DNA from 2 places in the Pseudomonas sp. zfem002 genome. Region 1 is predicted to be linked to the other one. Evidence: riboswitches for the same ligand, from Rfam matches in the RefSeq annotation. Region 1 holds a riboswitch; the other holds the start of a gene.

Evidence for each region. Region 1 has a riboswitch for cobalamin ahead of RTI28_RS02270 (TonB-dependent receptor). Riboswitches for the same ligand answer to the same signal wherever they lie in the genome.
Region 2: linked by a shared signal. The riboswitch ahead of RTI28_RS23430 (CbtB domain-containing protein) and the one ahead of RTI28_RS02270 (TonB-dependent receptor) in region 1 are both predicted to bind cobalamin.

The regions. Positions count from the first base shown of each region.
Region 1 covers NZ_JAVYJH010000001.1:511,817-519,719, forward strand. The annotation lists gene RTI28_RS02260 (ABC transporter substrate-binding protein) at 1-550, opposite strand, end outside; gene RTI28_RS02265 ((2Fe-2S) ferredoxin domain-containing protein) at 547-897, opposite strand; gene RTI28_RS02270 (TonB-dependent receptor) at 1,066-3,000, opposite strand; cobalamin riboswitch at 3,118-3,319, opposite strand; gene folD (bifunctional methylenetetrahydrofolate dehydrogenase/methenyltetrahydrofolate cyclohydrolase FolD) at 3,423-4,277, opposite strand; tRNA gene RTI28_RS02280 (tRNA-Arg) at 4,558-4,634, shown strand; tRNA gene RTI28_RS02285 (tRNA-His) at 4,670-4,745, shown strand; tRNA gene RTI28_RS02290 (tRNA-Leu) at 4,799-4,883, shown strand; tRNA gene RTI28_RS02295 (tRNA-His) at 4,942-5,017, shown strand; gene RTI28_RS02300 (DUF6388 family protein) at 5,181-5,486, shown strand; gene tig (trigger factor) at 5,708-7,021, shown strand; gene clpP (ATP-dependent Clp endopeptidase proteolytic subunit ClpP) at 7,112-7,753, shown strand; gene clpX (ATP-dependent Clp protease ATP-binding subunit ClpX) at 7,862-7,903, shown strand, end outside.
Region 2 covers NZ_JAVYJH010000023.1:113,192-121,094, reverse strand. The annotation lists gene RTI28_RS23470 (hypothetical protein) at 1-649, shown strand, start outside; gene RTI28_RS23465 (type 1 glutamine amidotransferase) at 809-1,621, opposite strand; gene hpaR (homoprotocatechuate degradation operon regulator HpaR) at 1,986-2,408, shown strand; gene RTI28_RS23455 (hypothetical protein) at 2,580-2,876, shown strand; gene RTI28_RS23450 (DUF1272 domain-containing protein) at 3,116-3,361, opposite strand; gene cobM (precorrin-4 C(11)-methyltransferase) at 3,430-4,176, opposite strand; gene RTI28_RS23440 (cobalamin biosynthesis protein) at 4,206-4,631, opposite strand; gene RTI28_RS23435 (CbtA family protein) at 4,631-5,329, opposite strand; gene RTI28_RS23430 (CbtB domain-containing protein) at 5,341-5,529, opposite strand; cobalamin riboswitch at 5,627-5,856, opposite strand; cobalamin riboswitch at 5,913-6,125, shown strand; gene cobW (cobalamin biosynthesis protein CobW) at 6,220-7,290, shown strand; gene cobN (cobaltochelatase subunit CobN) at 7,294-7,903, shown strand, end outside.

The sequences.
Region 1 (7,903 bases):
CCAGCGGCGGGTGCCCGGCGGCGATCGCGCGGGCTTTGTGCAGGTCGTCGCGCTGGCGGCTGATCAGTTCTTCCGCGCGGGCCGAGCGACCAAGTACCTGGCCGAGGCTGCGCAGGTCGTGTTCGGTGGCGGCGAAGCCGGACGCCGGTGGCGTGGCGCAGGCGTTTTCCAGCAGATAGCTGGCGATGCCCAGGCGAGCCAGGTCGTTGCGCGAGCCGACGCCATCGCGAAAGGCGCTGGCGAAGCCGCCGACCACCAGGTCGAAGCGCCCGGCGTAGAAGACTTCCTGGGACGGGTATTGGCGCGACAGCAGCGGCACGCCGCGGTAGCGGTTTTCCTTCAGGGCGCCGGCGTCGTCATCTATATAGCTGACCGCGGCCAGCGCGGGTCCTGCATCCAGTGCCAGCAACAGGTCGGCGGCGTGCTGGTTGAGGGCGAGAATGCGTTGTGGCGGCGTGTGCGTGAGCACCCGGGTTTCGCCGCAGTTGCGGTAGTCGAGGGCGTGGGCGCTGCCCAGACCCAGCAGCAACAGCCAGGCCAGGTGTTTCATTGCGCGTCTCCCTTGAGCAGCAGGTCGCGCACGGGCTGGCCGTCGACCAGGTGTTCGCGGACCAGGCGCCGGGCGTCGTCATGGCTGGCGATGCGGTACCAGCAACGGTCCGGGTAGACCGTCGCCACCGGCCCGAGGTTGCACGGGAACTGGCAATGGGTGCGGGTCAGCAGCACGCCGTCGGCGGTTTCCATGCGCTGTGCGGCGAGCAGCTCGTTGCGCACCGTCTTCCAGACTTTCAGTGCACCGCGCAGGGTGCAGCGCGGGCCGGTGCAGAGCATGACGTGGCGGGCATGGTCGGGGATGTGCGACCACTCCGGGTTGCTGGGGATGTCCTTTTCTTGCATGCGAGGGTCCTTGGCGAGAAGGGGCCGGTTGCCGGGGGCTGCTTTGCAGCCCTTCGCGACGGTTCGGCGCTCCGACAAGCTCGCTCCCACGGGAGGAGTGTGTCGCTACATTCTTGTGGGAGCGAGCTTGCTCGCGAAGGGCCGCAAAGCGGCCCCGGGCGCTTGGCATCAGAAGCTGTAGGTGTAGCGCGCCTCGGCGGTGAACGGCCGGCCCAGGTTGCTCACCCGGCGCGATCCGCTGTCCATGCTGGTGGTGTAGTCGCGGTCCAGCAGGTTCTCCAGCAACAGGCTCAGGCGGTGCTGGCGCTGGTTGTCGAGGTAGCGGTAGGCATCGGCGTCGACCACGCTGTAGTGGCCGTAGTCGATATCCCGCGGACTGATCACGCTGCCGATGTAGCGCACCGCCGCGCCGGCACCCCACATGCGGTCGGCGGACTCGTAGCCGACCCGGCTGCGGGCGAAGAAGTGCGGGATGTTGTTGATGGTCGCGCCCTTGCGCGATTCGCTCAGGTTGCGGGTCATGTCCGCCTGCAGTTGCCAGCGGTCGCTGAGCTGCACCTGGCCATCGAGCTCGAAGCCGCGCACGGTGATCTCGCCGTCGCCGTTGACCCACTGGCTGTCGACGATGGTGATCAGGTCCTCGATGCGCCGGTGGAACAGCGTGCCGCTGACGCTGTAGGGCTGGCCCTGGAGCAGATTGCTGTAGTCCAGGCCCAGTTCGGCATTGCGGCTTTTCTCGGCCTTGAGGTTGGGGTTGCCCATCTCGTCGCCCGGCTCGTTGACGTACAGCTGCTCGGCGTTCGGCAACTTGTAGGCCGAACCGAACTGACCGCGCAGCTTGAGGTTGTCGGTGAGGTCGTAGAGCGAGGTGAACATGCCCACGGTGGCGCTGTCGCCGCCGCTCAGATGCTCGCGGCGCACGCCGATGCTCGGGTGCCAGTCGGGCAGGGCGGCGATTTCCGGGCGCAGTTGCACATACAGGGCGTGGGCCTCGGCCTGGTTCTGGTCGATCTTCAGCACATCGTCCTTGCCCTTGTAGAACTGGTTGTCGCTGCCGAACACCAGGATGTGGCCACCGGGCAGCAGCGCCGTGCCCTCGGCCTGCACGCCCCAGTCGCTGAAGCCCCAGTAGTCGTTGTGGTTGAGCACCCGCGGGCTGCCGTCGACATTGTTGTAGACGCGGTTGTAGCGGGTGTCCCAGTCGTTCATGTGGCCCTTGACGAAGTAGCTGAAGTCTTCGTTCAGGTGCTGCTGGAAGGTCGCCGTGGCGATCTGCTGGACGCGGTCGTTGGTGGTGTTGCGGTTGGCGTCGGGGCGCAGGAAGTCGAGGCTGGCGGCGCTGTACTGGTAGAACAGTTCCAGGCGGCTGTCGTCGCCGAAGCTCTGCGCGGCCTTGGCGCCGAAGGTGTTGACCTCGTAGCCGCGTTTCCTGTCGCTGACCGTCCGGGTGATGTCGCTGCTGTGGTAGGGCTGGTAGCCCTCGGAAATGTTGTGGCTGACATAGGCCAGCAGGCCGAGATCGCCCCAGCCGTTGCTGAAGATGCGCTCGATGCGCGCATCGCCGTTGCGCCCGGCGAAGCTGTCGACGCCCAGGTTGACCTGGCCGGAGGCCGCGCGGGACTGGGCGTTGCGGGTGACGATATTGATCACGCCGGAGACCGCCTGGGTACCGAACAGCAGGCTCTGGCCACCCTTGAGCACTTCGATGCGTTCGATCGCCGCGGCGGGCAGGGTGTCGATGTAGATCCCGCCGTAGAGGCGGTTGTTCAGGCGCACGCCGTCGAGGAGGATCAGCGTGTCGTCGTTGCGCCCGCCCAGCAGCGAGTAGGTGCCGTAGTCGAACGGGCCCTGCTTGGGCGCGACGTACAGGCCGGGGACGAACATCTGCAGGACGCGGGTGATATCGGCGCTGGGGCCGGCGCGTTCGATCTGCGCGCGTTCCACCACTTCGACCTTGCTGCCGTAGCGGGCCATCTGCGCGATGGTGGTGGATTCCACCGGGGGTGCCGAAACGATCTGCTGGTCCAGGGTCAGCGCCGCCGCGAGTGCGGCTTCGTTGCAGCCCAGAAGGCAGCCAATCAGCGAGAGATTACGTGTATTCATCGACTTCTCGAAAAGGAACTTTCGGGAAGCGCACAGGAGGGTACTGGCGAACGCGCGCCAGATTACCGGCTCGTGCCCGCCCACCGCAGGTTTGCCAAATGACTGATGAGTCCTTTCTCAGTCGCGATGTTTGCAGGCCGGTCTCCGGGCTTGCGAGGCTGGACGCATTCGCCTTCCCGTGCTTGCGCACAGTGGCCTTGTGAATGTGTCACTCGCTTACCGTTGCGGGGGCAGCGCCGGACTGGTCGTGAAGGACGCACCGGCTTCCCGTTTCACCTGCCGCGCGGCGGCGGCAGACACCTGAAAACGGGCGGCATCTGACCATCGGGATGACCGTTCGTCAACCTGGGTGGGGAAAATCGCTGGGTCGCGGGCAAAAAAAACGGCACCGCGAAGGGTGCCGTCGTCGTCGCGCCGCAGGCTTACTTGTGCAGCTCTTCCGCGGCGTACAGGGTGTTCTCCAGCAGGCAGGCGCGGGTCATCGGGCCGACGCCGCCCGGTACCGGGGTGATCCAGCCGGCGCGGGGCAGGGCGGTATCGTAGACCACGTCGCCGACCAGCTTGCCGTCTTCCTGGCGGTTGATGCCGACGTCGATGACGATCGCGCCTTCCTTGATCCACTCACCCTTGACCAGCCCTGGCTTGCCGGCGGCGACTACCACCAGGTCGGCGCGGCTGACGTGGCCGGCGAGGTCCTTGGTGAAACGGTGGGTGACGGTCACGGTGCAGCCAGCCAGCAGCAGTTCCATGGCCATGGGGCGACCGACGATGTTGGAAGCACCGACGACCACGGCATTCATGCCGTAGAGATCCTGGCCGGTGCTCTGCAGCAGGGTCATGATGCCTTTCGGTGTGCACGGGCGCAGCAGCGGGATGCGCTGGGCCAGGCGGCCGATGTTGTACGGGTGGAACCCGTCGACGTCCTTGTCCGGGCGAATGCGCTCGAGCAGCAGGGAGGCGTCGAGGTGGGCCGGCAGCGGCAGCTGCAGGAGGATACCGTCGATGTTCGCGTCATCGTTGAGGCGATCGATCAGGTCGGTCAGTTCCTGCTGGCGGGTAGTGCTCGGCAGGTCGAAGGCCTGCGAGATGAAGCCGACTTCCTCGCAGTCCTTGCGCTTGTGCGATACGTACACTTGGGAGGCGGGGTCGTTGCCAACCAGGATCACCGCCAGGCCCGGGGTCCGCAGACCTTGCTGGCGACGTTCAACGACACGTTGGGCGATCTGCTGGCGCAGGCTGGCGGCGATCGCCTTGCCGTCGATAAGTTGTGCAGTCATGACGGGTGATTAACCATCGAGAGAAAAAAAGAGCGCGCATTCTCTCATGAGCAGGCCGAAGGGCAAAGGCGCTTGGTCCGGCAATTGCCCTAAGCCCTTCAATAAAATGAATTTTTTTGAGAAACATATTGACGATGTGACAGGCGGTCTATAAGATGCGCCTCACTTGTCGGGCAGGGCCTAGCACTGGTTAGCAAGGTCGGGCAAAATGAGCGGATTTTGGCTTGTTTGGTACGGCTAAACGTTAATTTGTAATCGCAAGCGAAAGCAGATTAAATATGCGCCCGTAGCTCAGCTGGATAGAGCATCCGCCTTCTAAGCGGATGGTCGCAGGTTCGAGTCCTGCCGGGTGCGCCAATCAAGGCAGCTTTGGCACAAGTAACAGCAATATGGTGGACGTAGCTCAGTTGGTAGAGCGCAGGATTGTGATTCCTGTGGTCGAGGGTTCGATTCCCTTCGTCCACCCCATATTCCAGAAGGCGCCTGATGAAAGTCTGGCGCCTTTGCTTTAGATGCTTCACGCGGACGTGGTGAAATTGGTAGACACACTGGATTTAGGTTCCAGCGGCGCAAGCTGTAAGAGTTCGAGTCTCTTCGTCCGCACCATTCATGCTTTCACCGCCTTGCGCTGAGGTGTGAGAAAGCCGCAAGTCAGCAACATATGGTGGACGTAGCTCAGTTGGTAGAGCGCAGGATTGTGATTCCTGTGGTCGAGGGTTCGATTCCCTTCGTCCACCCCATATTTCGAAAGGCGCCTGATGAAAATCAGGCGCCTTTTGTGTTTTTGGCTTGTCGTTTCGTGTAGAGGTTTTGCTGCTTGCGACGGCTAGTAACCGCTGAATGAAAACTGATAGATTTCAGCCGGTTGACAAAAAGCCGGCAGGCCGGCGAACAGGTAGAAAGATGATTGCAAAAGAATCCCGCCAGGCGCTCGCGCTGGAGCGCTTCGCTCAGGCCAATCCGCAGTTGCTCGCGGAAATCGCCGCCTTGAGTGAAACCGAGCAGCAGCAACAGATTCAGTGGGCGTTCGAGGACGAGGCCCAGGAGCAGGGCATCGAGCCCTGGGAGCTTACGCTGCGCCTGATTGCCGAGTCGCCGCAGGAGCTGCAGGCCATGCGCCTGGAAGTCCACCGCGAAGTGGCGCAGGCGCTGGGGATGAGCTGGGAAGAGTACTGCGACTTCAACGAGATCGACGGTCGCGCTTCCTGAGCCTGTTGTCGATTCATTGTTCCGGGCGACGCAAGCGCTCTGTTTCGCGCGGTGTGGCGTTATCGCCCGGGCGTCCGGGTTATTGTCGAAATCAAAGAGGGTCGGCGCCATTCGCCTCCGGGTCGAACAGGGTGACTTCTGGTGTGTGAGCTACTAGAATGCTTGCCCTTGATTCTGGAGTCGGGTATCGCCGGCTAACGTCTGTGCAACGAGGAATATTCATGCAAGTTTCTGTTGAAAATACTTCCGCTCTCGAGCGTCGTATGACCATCGCCGTTCCGGCAGAGCGCGTCGAGACCGAAGTCAACAAGCGTCTGCAACAGACTGCCCGTCGCGCCAAGGTTCCAGGCTTCCGTCCTGGCAAAGTGCCGATGAGCGTGATCCGTCAGCGTTATGAAGACGCCGCCCGTCAGGAGGCTTTCGGTGATCTGGTCCAGGCTTCCTTCTATGAAGCCGTGGTCGAGCAGAAGCTGAACCCGGCTGGCGCCCCTGCCGTCGAGCCAAAATCGTTCGAAAAGGGCAAGGACCTGGAATTCGTCGCCATTTTCGAAGTTTTCCCTGAGTTCACCGTTGCCGGCTTCGACTCGATCGCCGTCGAGCGCCTGAGCGCCGACGTCGCCGACGCCGACCTGGACAACATGCTGGAAGTCCTGCGCAAGCAGAACACCCGTTTCGAAGCCGCCGACCGCGCTGCCCAGAACGAAGACCAGCTGAACATCGATTTCGTCGGCAAGATCGACGGCGAAGCCTTCGCTGGCGGTTCGGCCAAGGGCACTCAACTGGTACTGGGCTCCGGCCGCATGATCCCGGGCTTCGAAGAAGGCCTGGTCGGTGCCAAGGCTGGTGAAGAGCGCGTTCTGACCCTGAACTTCCCCGAGGACTACCAGAACCTCGACTTGGCTGGCAAAGCCGCCGAGTTCACCGTCACCGTCAACAGCGTTTCCGAGCCCAAGCTGCCTGAGCTGAACGAAGAGTTCTTCGCTCAATTCGGCATCAAGGAAACCGGTCTGGACGGCTTCCGCACCGAAGTTCGCAAGAACATGGAGCGTGAACTGCGCCAGGCGATCAAGACCAAGGTCAAGAACCAGGTAATGGACGGCCTGCTGGCTGCCAACCCGATCGAAGTGCCGAAAGCCCTGCTGGAAAACGAAGTGAACCGCCTGCGCGTTCAAGCCGTCCAGCAGTTCGGTGGCAACATCAAGCCTGAGCAACTGCCGGCCGAGCTGTTCGAAGAGCAAGCCAAGCGCCGTGTCGTGCTGGGCCTGATCGTCGCCGAAGTGGTCAAGCAGAACGAACTGAAGCCGGACGAAGATCGCGTTCGCGAACTGATCCAGGAAATGGCTTCGGCCTACCAGGAGCCTGAGCAAGTTGTGGCCTGGTACTACAAGAACGACCAGCAGATGAACGAAGTTCGTTCGGTTGTGCTGGAAGAACAAGTTGTAGATACTGTCCTGCAGAAAGCGACTGTGACCGACAAGTCGGTCTCTTACGAAGAAGCCGTCAAACCAGCACAGGCACCTGCCGCCGCTGAGTGATTTCCTCCTTCGTAGGAAAACCCCACAAGCCAGCCTTCGCGCTGGCTTGTGCGTATTCAAGCCATGACTATTTGGGAGTGAGTGCAGGACATGTCCCGCAATTCTTATATTCAGCAGAGCTCTGACATCCAGGCCGCCGGTGGCCTGGTCCCGATGGTTATCGAGCAGTCCGCCCGTGGCGAACGTGCCTATGACATCTACTCGCGCCTGTTGAAGGAGCGTGTGATCTTCCTGGTGGGTCCTGTAGAGGACTACATGGCCAACCTGGTAGTGGCGCAACTGCTGTTCCTTGAAGCGGAAAACCCGGACAAGGATATCCATCTGTACATCAACTCCCCGGGCGGTTCGGTGACTGCCGGCATGTCGATCTACGACACCATGCAGTTCATCAAGCCGGACGTCTCCACCATCTGTATCGGCCAGGCCTGCAGCATGGGCGCGTTCCTGCTGGCTGCCGGTGCCGCCGGCAAGCGTCACTGCCTGCCGAACTCGCGGGTGATGATTCACCAGCCGCTGGGCGGCTTCCAGGGCCAGGCGACCGATATCGAGATCCACGCCCAGGAAATCCTCAATATCAAGTCGCGTCTGAACGAGCTGCTGGCCCATCACACCGGCCAGGATCTGGAAACCATCAAGCGCGATACCGAACGCGACAACTTCATGAGCGCCCAGCGCGCGGCCGAGTACGGCCTGATCGACTCGGTCTACGACAAGCGGCAACTGGTATCCTGATCCCGGATGCCAGAGCGGGCAGGTGCGGAAAGCGCCTGCCTGCGGACTTGAAAAAGCCCGCAATTGCCTTCATCTTGTGTTGCAAGCCTACCGGATTGGATCGATCGAATGACTGACACCCGTAACGGCGAGGACAACGGCAAATTGCTC
Region 2 (7,903 bases), on a different contig from region 1:
GCGGGTGCTGGAGCCGGTGGCCGAGCAGATCAACCCCGACCTGATCCGCGAGCGCGCCACCGAACTCTATGTGCAGTTGCTCGGCCAGCAACTGGCGGGGATACAGCAGCGCTATCGCCCGGCCCCCGATCAGTTCGCCCTGCATCTGCAGCGCATTCCCGCCATCGCCCTGGGCCCGCCGGCGGCGCGGGACGCCAGCCTGCGGCAACTGCTGGCGGCGCGGCCGTTGATAAAGTTGCCGGCGTGGCTGGCCCTGGACGAGAACATTCGCCGGGCTGCCGCGGCCAACGCTTCGGCAGCGGACAACGGCCTGTCCTCGGTGGCGAGCAAGGCCAGCACCCGTCTCGAGGCGACCCTGGCCCCCCGTGGCGCACTCAGCGCGGTGGCGGCGGCGGTGGGCAAGGCGGCGGGGATGGCGATCTCCCTGGCCTCGGCCGGGATTGGCGCCATGATGCACGAGAGCGATCGGCCGGAGATGGTCGAGCAACTGCGGGTGATCCTCAACGTGGCGTTGAACGAGGAGTGGCAGAACCTGATGGAGAACCATGCCACCGGGGTGATGGCCGGGGTCTGGTCGTTGTCGGGGCAGATCGAGGGGAATCTGATGGAGCCGGCGCAGATGGAGCCCCGGATGGACGCGATTCCGTAGTCGGTCATGTTGAAGTGAATTCTCGAATGATTTTTATCGTTAAAAATCAATCTGATACAGATGAATATGAAAGTATTTTAAGAAATAAAAAGGCCGTATCGAGGCTTGCTTCGATACGGCCGTTTATTTCTTTTAAATCAATGTTTCACGATTTAATTCTCAAGCAATGCTTTGAGTCTTGCTCTGCTGCTTCTTGCCCGCCTGGGCGCGGCAGGCTTCGCCAAAGGCTTCGAACATCCGCACCGAATCCGGGTTCTGCGCCGCCTGCCACTCCGGGTGCCACTGCACGGCGAAGAGGAAGGGCGACAGGCTCGGGGCGTGGATCGCCTCGACCAGGCCGTCTTCGGCATGGGCCAGTGGTTCGACGCCGTCGCCGAGGGTTTTCAGGCCTTGGCCATGCAGCGAGTTGACGCGGATCTCGTCGCTCTGCAGCAGGTCGCGCAGCCAACTGCCCGGTTTCAGGCGCACGCTGTGCGAAGGGGCGTACTGCACGTCCACCGGATCTTCCGGGTTTTCCCGATGGTCGTTGAAACCGGGTTCGGCGTAGACCTTCTGGTAGATGTCGCCACCCAGCGCCACGTTGATTTCCTGCATGCCGCGGCAGATGCCGAAGATCGGCAGGCCACGGGCGATCGCCAGTTGCACCAGCGGCAGGTCGAACAGGTCGCGGTCGCGGTCCTGGGCTTTGCCGGGGGTCTGGTTTTCCTGGCCGTAGAGGGCAGGGTCGATGTTGCTCCCGGCACCGGTGAGGTAAACGCCGTCAGCCATGTCCAGGTACTGTTCGAGGTCTTCGATGCCACAGCAGGTCGGCACCAGGACCGGGACGCAGCCGGCGTGTTCCACCAGCGGCACGATGTACTTGTGGGTCATCACCTGATAGTCGTGACCCTTGCGCTCTTGAGCGCCCATGGTCATCAGGACCACGGGTTTGCGGGATTTCTGATTCTTATTGCCAATGTTGCTGTTGGGCATATGTCACCTTGGGACAGGCGCAGCCTGTCATTGTTGTGCAGGCGCACCGGTGCGGACCTGGTACTGCCTGAGGTTTCGAGCACTGCCGGGTTGCACGCGAACGTCGATTCCCGGTCGAAACCTGCCCATAGCTTGCCAGAGCCGTTAAATATATCAAGCGGAATAAGCTGTTTGTGTCCGTATTTTTTAACGTTAAACCTTGGATTTATCGTTTAACTGGCTGATTTACCAAGCAGAAATGTGATTTTTACCTGGCGCTTCAGTTCAATATATTTGACGATCGGGAAACCATGCCCATGATGGCCCTTGCGACACGAAAGCCCCGCTCTTAAGCTGCGCAATCACCGTCGACAACAGCCTGATCATGCCCATTCCAAGACCTTCCCTGACCCTGACCCTGTTGCAAGCCCGCGAGGCCACCATGGCCTTCTTCCGTCCCTCCCTCAACGAACACGGCCTGACCGAACAGCAGTGGCGGGTGATTCGCATCCTGCGCCAGCAGGGCGAGCTGGAAAGCCATCAGCTCGCCGAGCAGGCGTGCATCCTCAAGCCCAGCATGACCGGCGTGCTCAGCCGCCTGGAGCGCGATGGCCTGGTGCGTCGCAAGAAGTCCTCGCAGGACCAGCGGCGGGTCTTCGTCGGCCTCACCGAGCAGGGCCAGCAGTGCTTCGTCGACATGAGCGAGGACATGGAGCGCAACTACCAGCGCATCCTCGAACAGTTCGGCGACGAGAAACTGCAGGCGCTGCTGGGCTTGCTCAACGAGTTGAAGAACGTCAGGCCCTGAGCCGTGGCACGTCATTCGCGTAACTGAAAAGTCCTACATATACTGTCGGATATCCGCAACAGCTTGCCGTCGTTGGTCGGACCACGACGTCTCCAATGCCCGGTGGTAGTGCCGTATCCGTAGTAGCCCGCACGCGAGTCGTCATTTCAGGCGCTACAGAGGGCATTTGCGATGGATATCATCAGTCTGGCCGTGCAGGTCATCAGTGGTGTGGTAGGCGGCAATGCGGCAGGTATGACCAAGCACGGCCTCGGGCCGCTGCTCAATTCCATTCTTGGCGGTGTGGGCGGTGTGGTGGTGGGGCAGATCCTGGCCACGCTCACCGGCGATCAATCCCTGGCTCAGGCCGGGGCCGAGGGTTCCCTGGATCTTCCAGCGATCATCAGCAGCGTGATCGGCGGCGGCGCCGGCGGCGCGGTGCTGACCTGGGTGGCGGGGTTCATCAAGAGCAAGATGCAGGCGCATTGAATCTCGGGATTCGGGATGGTGGGCATGGATGCCCTGTACAGGATGAGTCGTGCGCCGCGCCACTTGTGGGATTGGTGTAGGAGCGGATTGATCCGCGATCGGCGGCGCAGCCGTCGTAAATCCTGAATCCTGGGTTCTTCTGACACCCCCCAATACAGGTTTTATGGCCGCTTCGCGCCCAATCGCGGATAAATCCGCTCCCACGCCGGCCCCGCTGGATCAATAAGGAACGCCGGAGCTCAATGCACCGGACAGCCCTCGGCCTTCACCGTGCGCTGGGTCGTCGCCGGGTTCTTCGCCAGTTTCTCGCCCACCCGCGTCGGGCGTGGCTGCAGTTCACCGCCGCAGTTCGGGCATTGGCCCTTGAGGGTGTGTTCGGCGCAGTTGCGGCAGTAGGTGCATTCGAATGAACAGATCATCGCGTCGCGGCTGTCGCCGGGCAGTGGCGTGGCACAGCATTCGCAACAGGGGCGAAGTTCCAGCATCGGGGCGGTCCTTTCAAGGGTGGTCGTCGCGCTAATGTGCAGGCGCCCCAAGGGCAATGCAATATGTTTCAGGGGCGGTACAGGTGCGCATGCCCTGCGCGATAGAGCGCCGACTCGCTGAACGTATCGCTGGCCAGCACCCGTCCCACGAGGATCAGCGCGGTGCGCCGGAAACCCTTGGCCGCGCTCAGTTCGACGATATCGTCCAGTGTGCCCAGCACCCAGTCCTGGTCCGGCCAGGTGGCGCGGTGGACCACGGCGATGGGGCAGTCGCCACCGTAATGCGGGCGCAGTTCCTCGACGATTCTGGCCAGGTGACGCACGCCGAGGTGAATCGCCAGGGTGGTCTTGTGGCTGGCCAGGCTGGCCAGCGCTTCACCTTCCGGCATCGGCGAGGTGTCGGCGAAGCGGGTGAGAATCACGCTCTGGGCGATGTCCGGCAGGGTCAGTTCGCAGCCCAGCAGGGCGGCGCTGGCCGCGGTGGCGGTGACCCCGGGGACGATCTCGTAGGGAATGCCCAGCTCGCGCAGATGGCGGATCTGCTCGCCGATGGCGCCATACAGGCTCGGGTCGCCACTGTGCACGCGGGCCACGTTGTGGCCTTGCGCGTGGGCCGTGCGGATCGCCTCGATGATCTGCTCCAGGTGCAGTTCGGCACTGTTGATCACGCTGGCGGCGCTGTGCCCTTCGAGCACCGCGGCGGGCACCAGGGAACCCGCGTAGATGATCACCGGGCACTGGCGGATCAGGCGCTGGCCCTTGACGGTGATCAGCTCCGGATCGCCGGGGCCGGCACCGATGAAATAGACGGTCATTGCGCAGTCTCTGAACGGAAGGCGGCGGATTATCCGCCAGAAGCGGGTATCCAGGCCAATGCCAGGGTCATGTCGCCCTGCACGTGACGTTCGACCCGCAGTTGCGCCGGGGCGCCGCCAAGTTGCTCGGCCAGGGCCAGGGCAGTGCTTTCCGCGACGCCATAGCAGCCGCTGTGGCGAAAGGCCGTGGCCGAACGATGGCTCAGGCGCGGGGTGAATGCGGCGAGGTGCGCGGCGCTGTAGAAGTGCAGGGGCAGGACAAGCTCTTCGGCCAATTGCAGCAGGCCGGGCTCGCCGCGCTTGAGATCGATGCTGGCCAGTCCGGCCAGTGCGGCGCGCGGCAGGTCATGGGCCTGCAGCACGTCGCGCAGCAGACCGGCCAGGTCACTGGCCGGGATGCCACGGCGACAGCCCAGCCCGGCGTACAGCGGGATGACGCCGGGCGGGAAGGGCATCAGGCCGCCTGACGCCGGTACAGCCAGGCGCTGAGCAGGCCCAGGGCCAGCCAGAAGCCGGCATTGGTCAGCAGCGAGGCGATGATGAACTGCGTTTCCAGGGCTTCCGGCGCCAGGCTTTCGTGGACTTCCGGCTGCGGCGCGCCGATCACGTGGGGGATCACCAGCAGCACCAGGCCTGCGGCTTTCAGGACCCAGTTGCCGGCGAAGGCGATCAGCGCCAGGCCCACCGCGGTGGCCGCGGCGGTACCGACCCACCAGAACTGGCGCTGGGCCAGGTCGGCGGCGGCGGTGCCCGGCAGCTCCGGTGGCAGGCCGAGGTTCGGCGCCAGGCAGAACACGGCGAAGCCGCCCAGGCCCCAGAGGGCGCCGGCGCCAATGCTGGCGGGGGTGCGCAGGGTGTACATGGCGACCAGCAGCAGAGCGAAGCCGACCGCGACCACCAGGTTGCCGCCGGTGGTGGACAGCACGCGCTGCCAGCCATCTTCCGGCGACCAGGCTTCTTCGTCATGGTGATGACCGTCGGCAGCCGCGGCGGCGTCGGCGTGCTGGTGTTCCTGGGCGGCGGCCGGCGCCGCGTTCTCGTAGGTCTCCGCCTGGAGAATCAGCGGTGCGACCCAGAAGCTCTGCAGCAGGGTCAGCAGCAGGGCGGCGAGCAGGCCGGTGAAACCGGCGGTGCGGGCGATGCGAGTGAACATGCGGTCGGGCCTCAGTGGCAAGGGAAAGCGGCGCTGTGGCGGGTATCGTGGGCGGCGTTGTGGACCGCTTCGATGTGCGAGAACCCGGCGAAATAGACCAGGCACAGGCCCAGCACCGAGGCGCTGACGGCGGCGACGATGCGCTGGCTGAGGGTCGTCGGTGTGGCGACGGCGTGACGGGCGGTGGTGGAGACGGGCATGGCGCTTTCCTCTGGGTGTTGTCGGCAACAGGCAAGCGCGCGAAACCCCTGCGCGGAGTCGCCCAGGGGGTGCAACAGCGCCCGCCCACCGCGGGTTGTGTCAAAGTCTGCGTTGGGCCGGTCTCCGGGCTGGCGAGGGCGGAAGCGGACTTCAGCCGGGGAGCGTCACCTTCCCATGCCGTACGGCTGGCACAGTGGTCAAGACGCTTTTCTCGCTTACCGTTGCGGGGGCAGCACCGGCCTTGTCGACACCCTGTGGAGGCTGCGACGCACCGGTTTCCCGTTTCACCTTGTAATAAAAAAGGCACCCAAACGAATCGCGTTAGGAAATCACGCGCGTTGACATCCGTCAATACAGCGGTTGACCGGCTCCGGAGCACTGCGTAGCCTTGCCGCTTCGAGGTTCTCCGGCGCTGGCCGGAGCTAAGACGGGAACGCGGTGCGCTTTGCCAAAGGCCATTCCGCGGCTGCCCCCGCAACTGTAAGTGCTGATCCATCGACCATTGCCACTGCCGACAACCGAGGCGGGAAGGCGTCGAAGCCGCCCTTCGGGCACAGCGCGAGCCAGGAGACCTGCCTCGGACAGTTTCCACATACAACCGGGCGGGGTGATCCGGTGGCGAACGCGCCCGGGTGTCAGGCACCCGGCTCCCGTCCCGCATGCCCGCCATCCTGCCAAGGGCATCCGACATGAAAACACTGGCCAAACTCCCCGTCACCATCGTCACCGGCTTTCTCGGCTCGGGCAAAACCACGCTGCTGCGGCACATGCTGGACAACGCCAATGGCCGGCGCATCGCGGTGATCGTCAACGAATTCGGCGAGCTGGGCATCGACGGCGAGATCCTCAAGCAATGCAGCATCGGCTGCACCGAGGAAGAGGCCAACGGCCGCGTCTACGAACTGGCCAACGGCTGCCTGTGCTGCACCGTGCAGGAAGAGTTCTTCCCGGTGATGCGCGAGCTGGTGGCGCGCCGTGGCGACCTCGACCAGATCCTCATCGAAACCAGCGGCCTGGCCTTGCCGAAACCGCTGGTGCAGGCCTTCCAGTGGCCGGAAATCCGCAACGCCTGCACCGTCGACGCGGTGATTACCGTGGTCGACAGCCCGGCCGTGGCCGCCGGCACCTTCGCCGCCTTCCCCGAGCAGGTGGACGCCCAGCGCAAGCTGGACCCGAACCTGGACCACGAATCGCCACTGCATGAGCTGTTCGCCGACCAGTTGGCCAGCGCCGACCTGGTGGTCCTCAACAAGGCCGACCTGATCGCCCCTGAAGCCCTGGCCGCGGTGCGCGCCGAAGTGCAGGAAGAACTGCCGCCGGCGGTGAAGGTGATCGAGGCCAGCAAGGGCGTGCTGCCGCTGGAAGTGCTGCTGGGCCTGGGGGCCGAGGCGGAAGCGCATATCGATGGCCGGCGCACCCACCACGATTCGCACCATGACGGCGACGACGATCACGACGACCATGATCACGACGCCTTCGACTCCATCTCCCTCGACCTGCCCGAAGCCGACGAAAGCCTGCTGCTCGATGCCCTGACCCAACTGGTGGCCGACACCGGCATCCTGCGCATCAAGGGCTTCGCGGCGATCCCCGGCAAGCCGATGCGCCTGTTGATCCAGGGCGTGGGCAGCCGTTTCGACAAGCACTTCGATCGTGCCTGGCGCAGTGACGAAGCGCGCATCACCCGCCTGGTGCTGATCGGCCAGGAACTCGATGCCGCGGCCCTGGAAGCCCGTCTGCGCGCGGCCCTGGGCGCCTGATCCATGCACCTGCTGCGGACCCAGCCCGGCGGCTTCGTGCCGGACGACAGCATTGCCGACCTCGGCCAGACCCCGGCCGAGTTGGTGATCCTCTGCAGCGGCGACTCGCACCTGGCGCTGCTGGCGGAAACCGCCCGCGACCTGCCGCCCGACTACCCCAGCCTGCGCCTGGCCAACCCGATGCAGGTGCAGAACCATGCGTCGGTGGACCTGTATGTCGATGAGGTGCTGCGCCATGCCAAGGTGATCCTGGTGTCGCTGCACGGCGGCATCGGTTACTGGCGCTATGGCGTCGAGCAACTGGTGGAGCTGGCTGCCCGTGGCGTGCAGCTGATCCTGGTCCCGGGCGATGACCGTCCGGACCCGGAACTGACCCGCCTGGGCAGCGTCACCGACGCAACGGCCGAGCGTCTCTGGCACTTCCTGCGCCAGGGGGGCAAGGCCAACGCCCTGAACCTGTTCAACTGCCTGGCCAGTCTCTGGCTGGGGCGCGATTATCCCTGGGACGAGCCACGGCAACTGCCGCGTACCAGCCTGTATCACCCGCGCCAGGCCGAGGCCGAACTGGCCCACTGGCGCGCCGACTGGCAGCCCGCGCAAGCGGTGGTGCCGG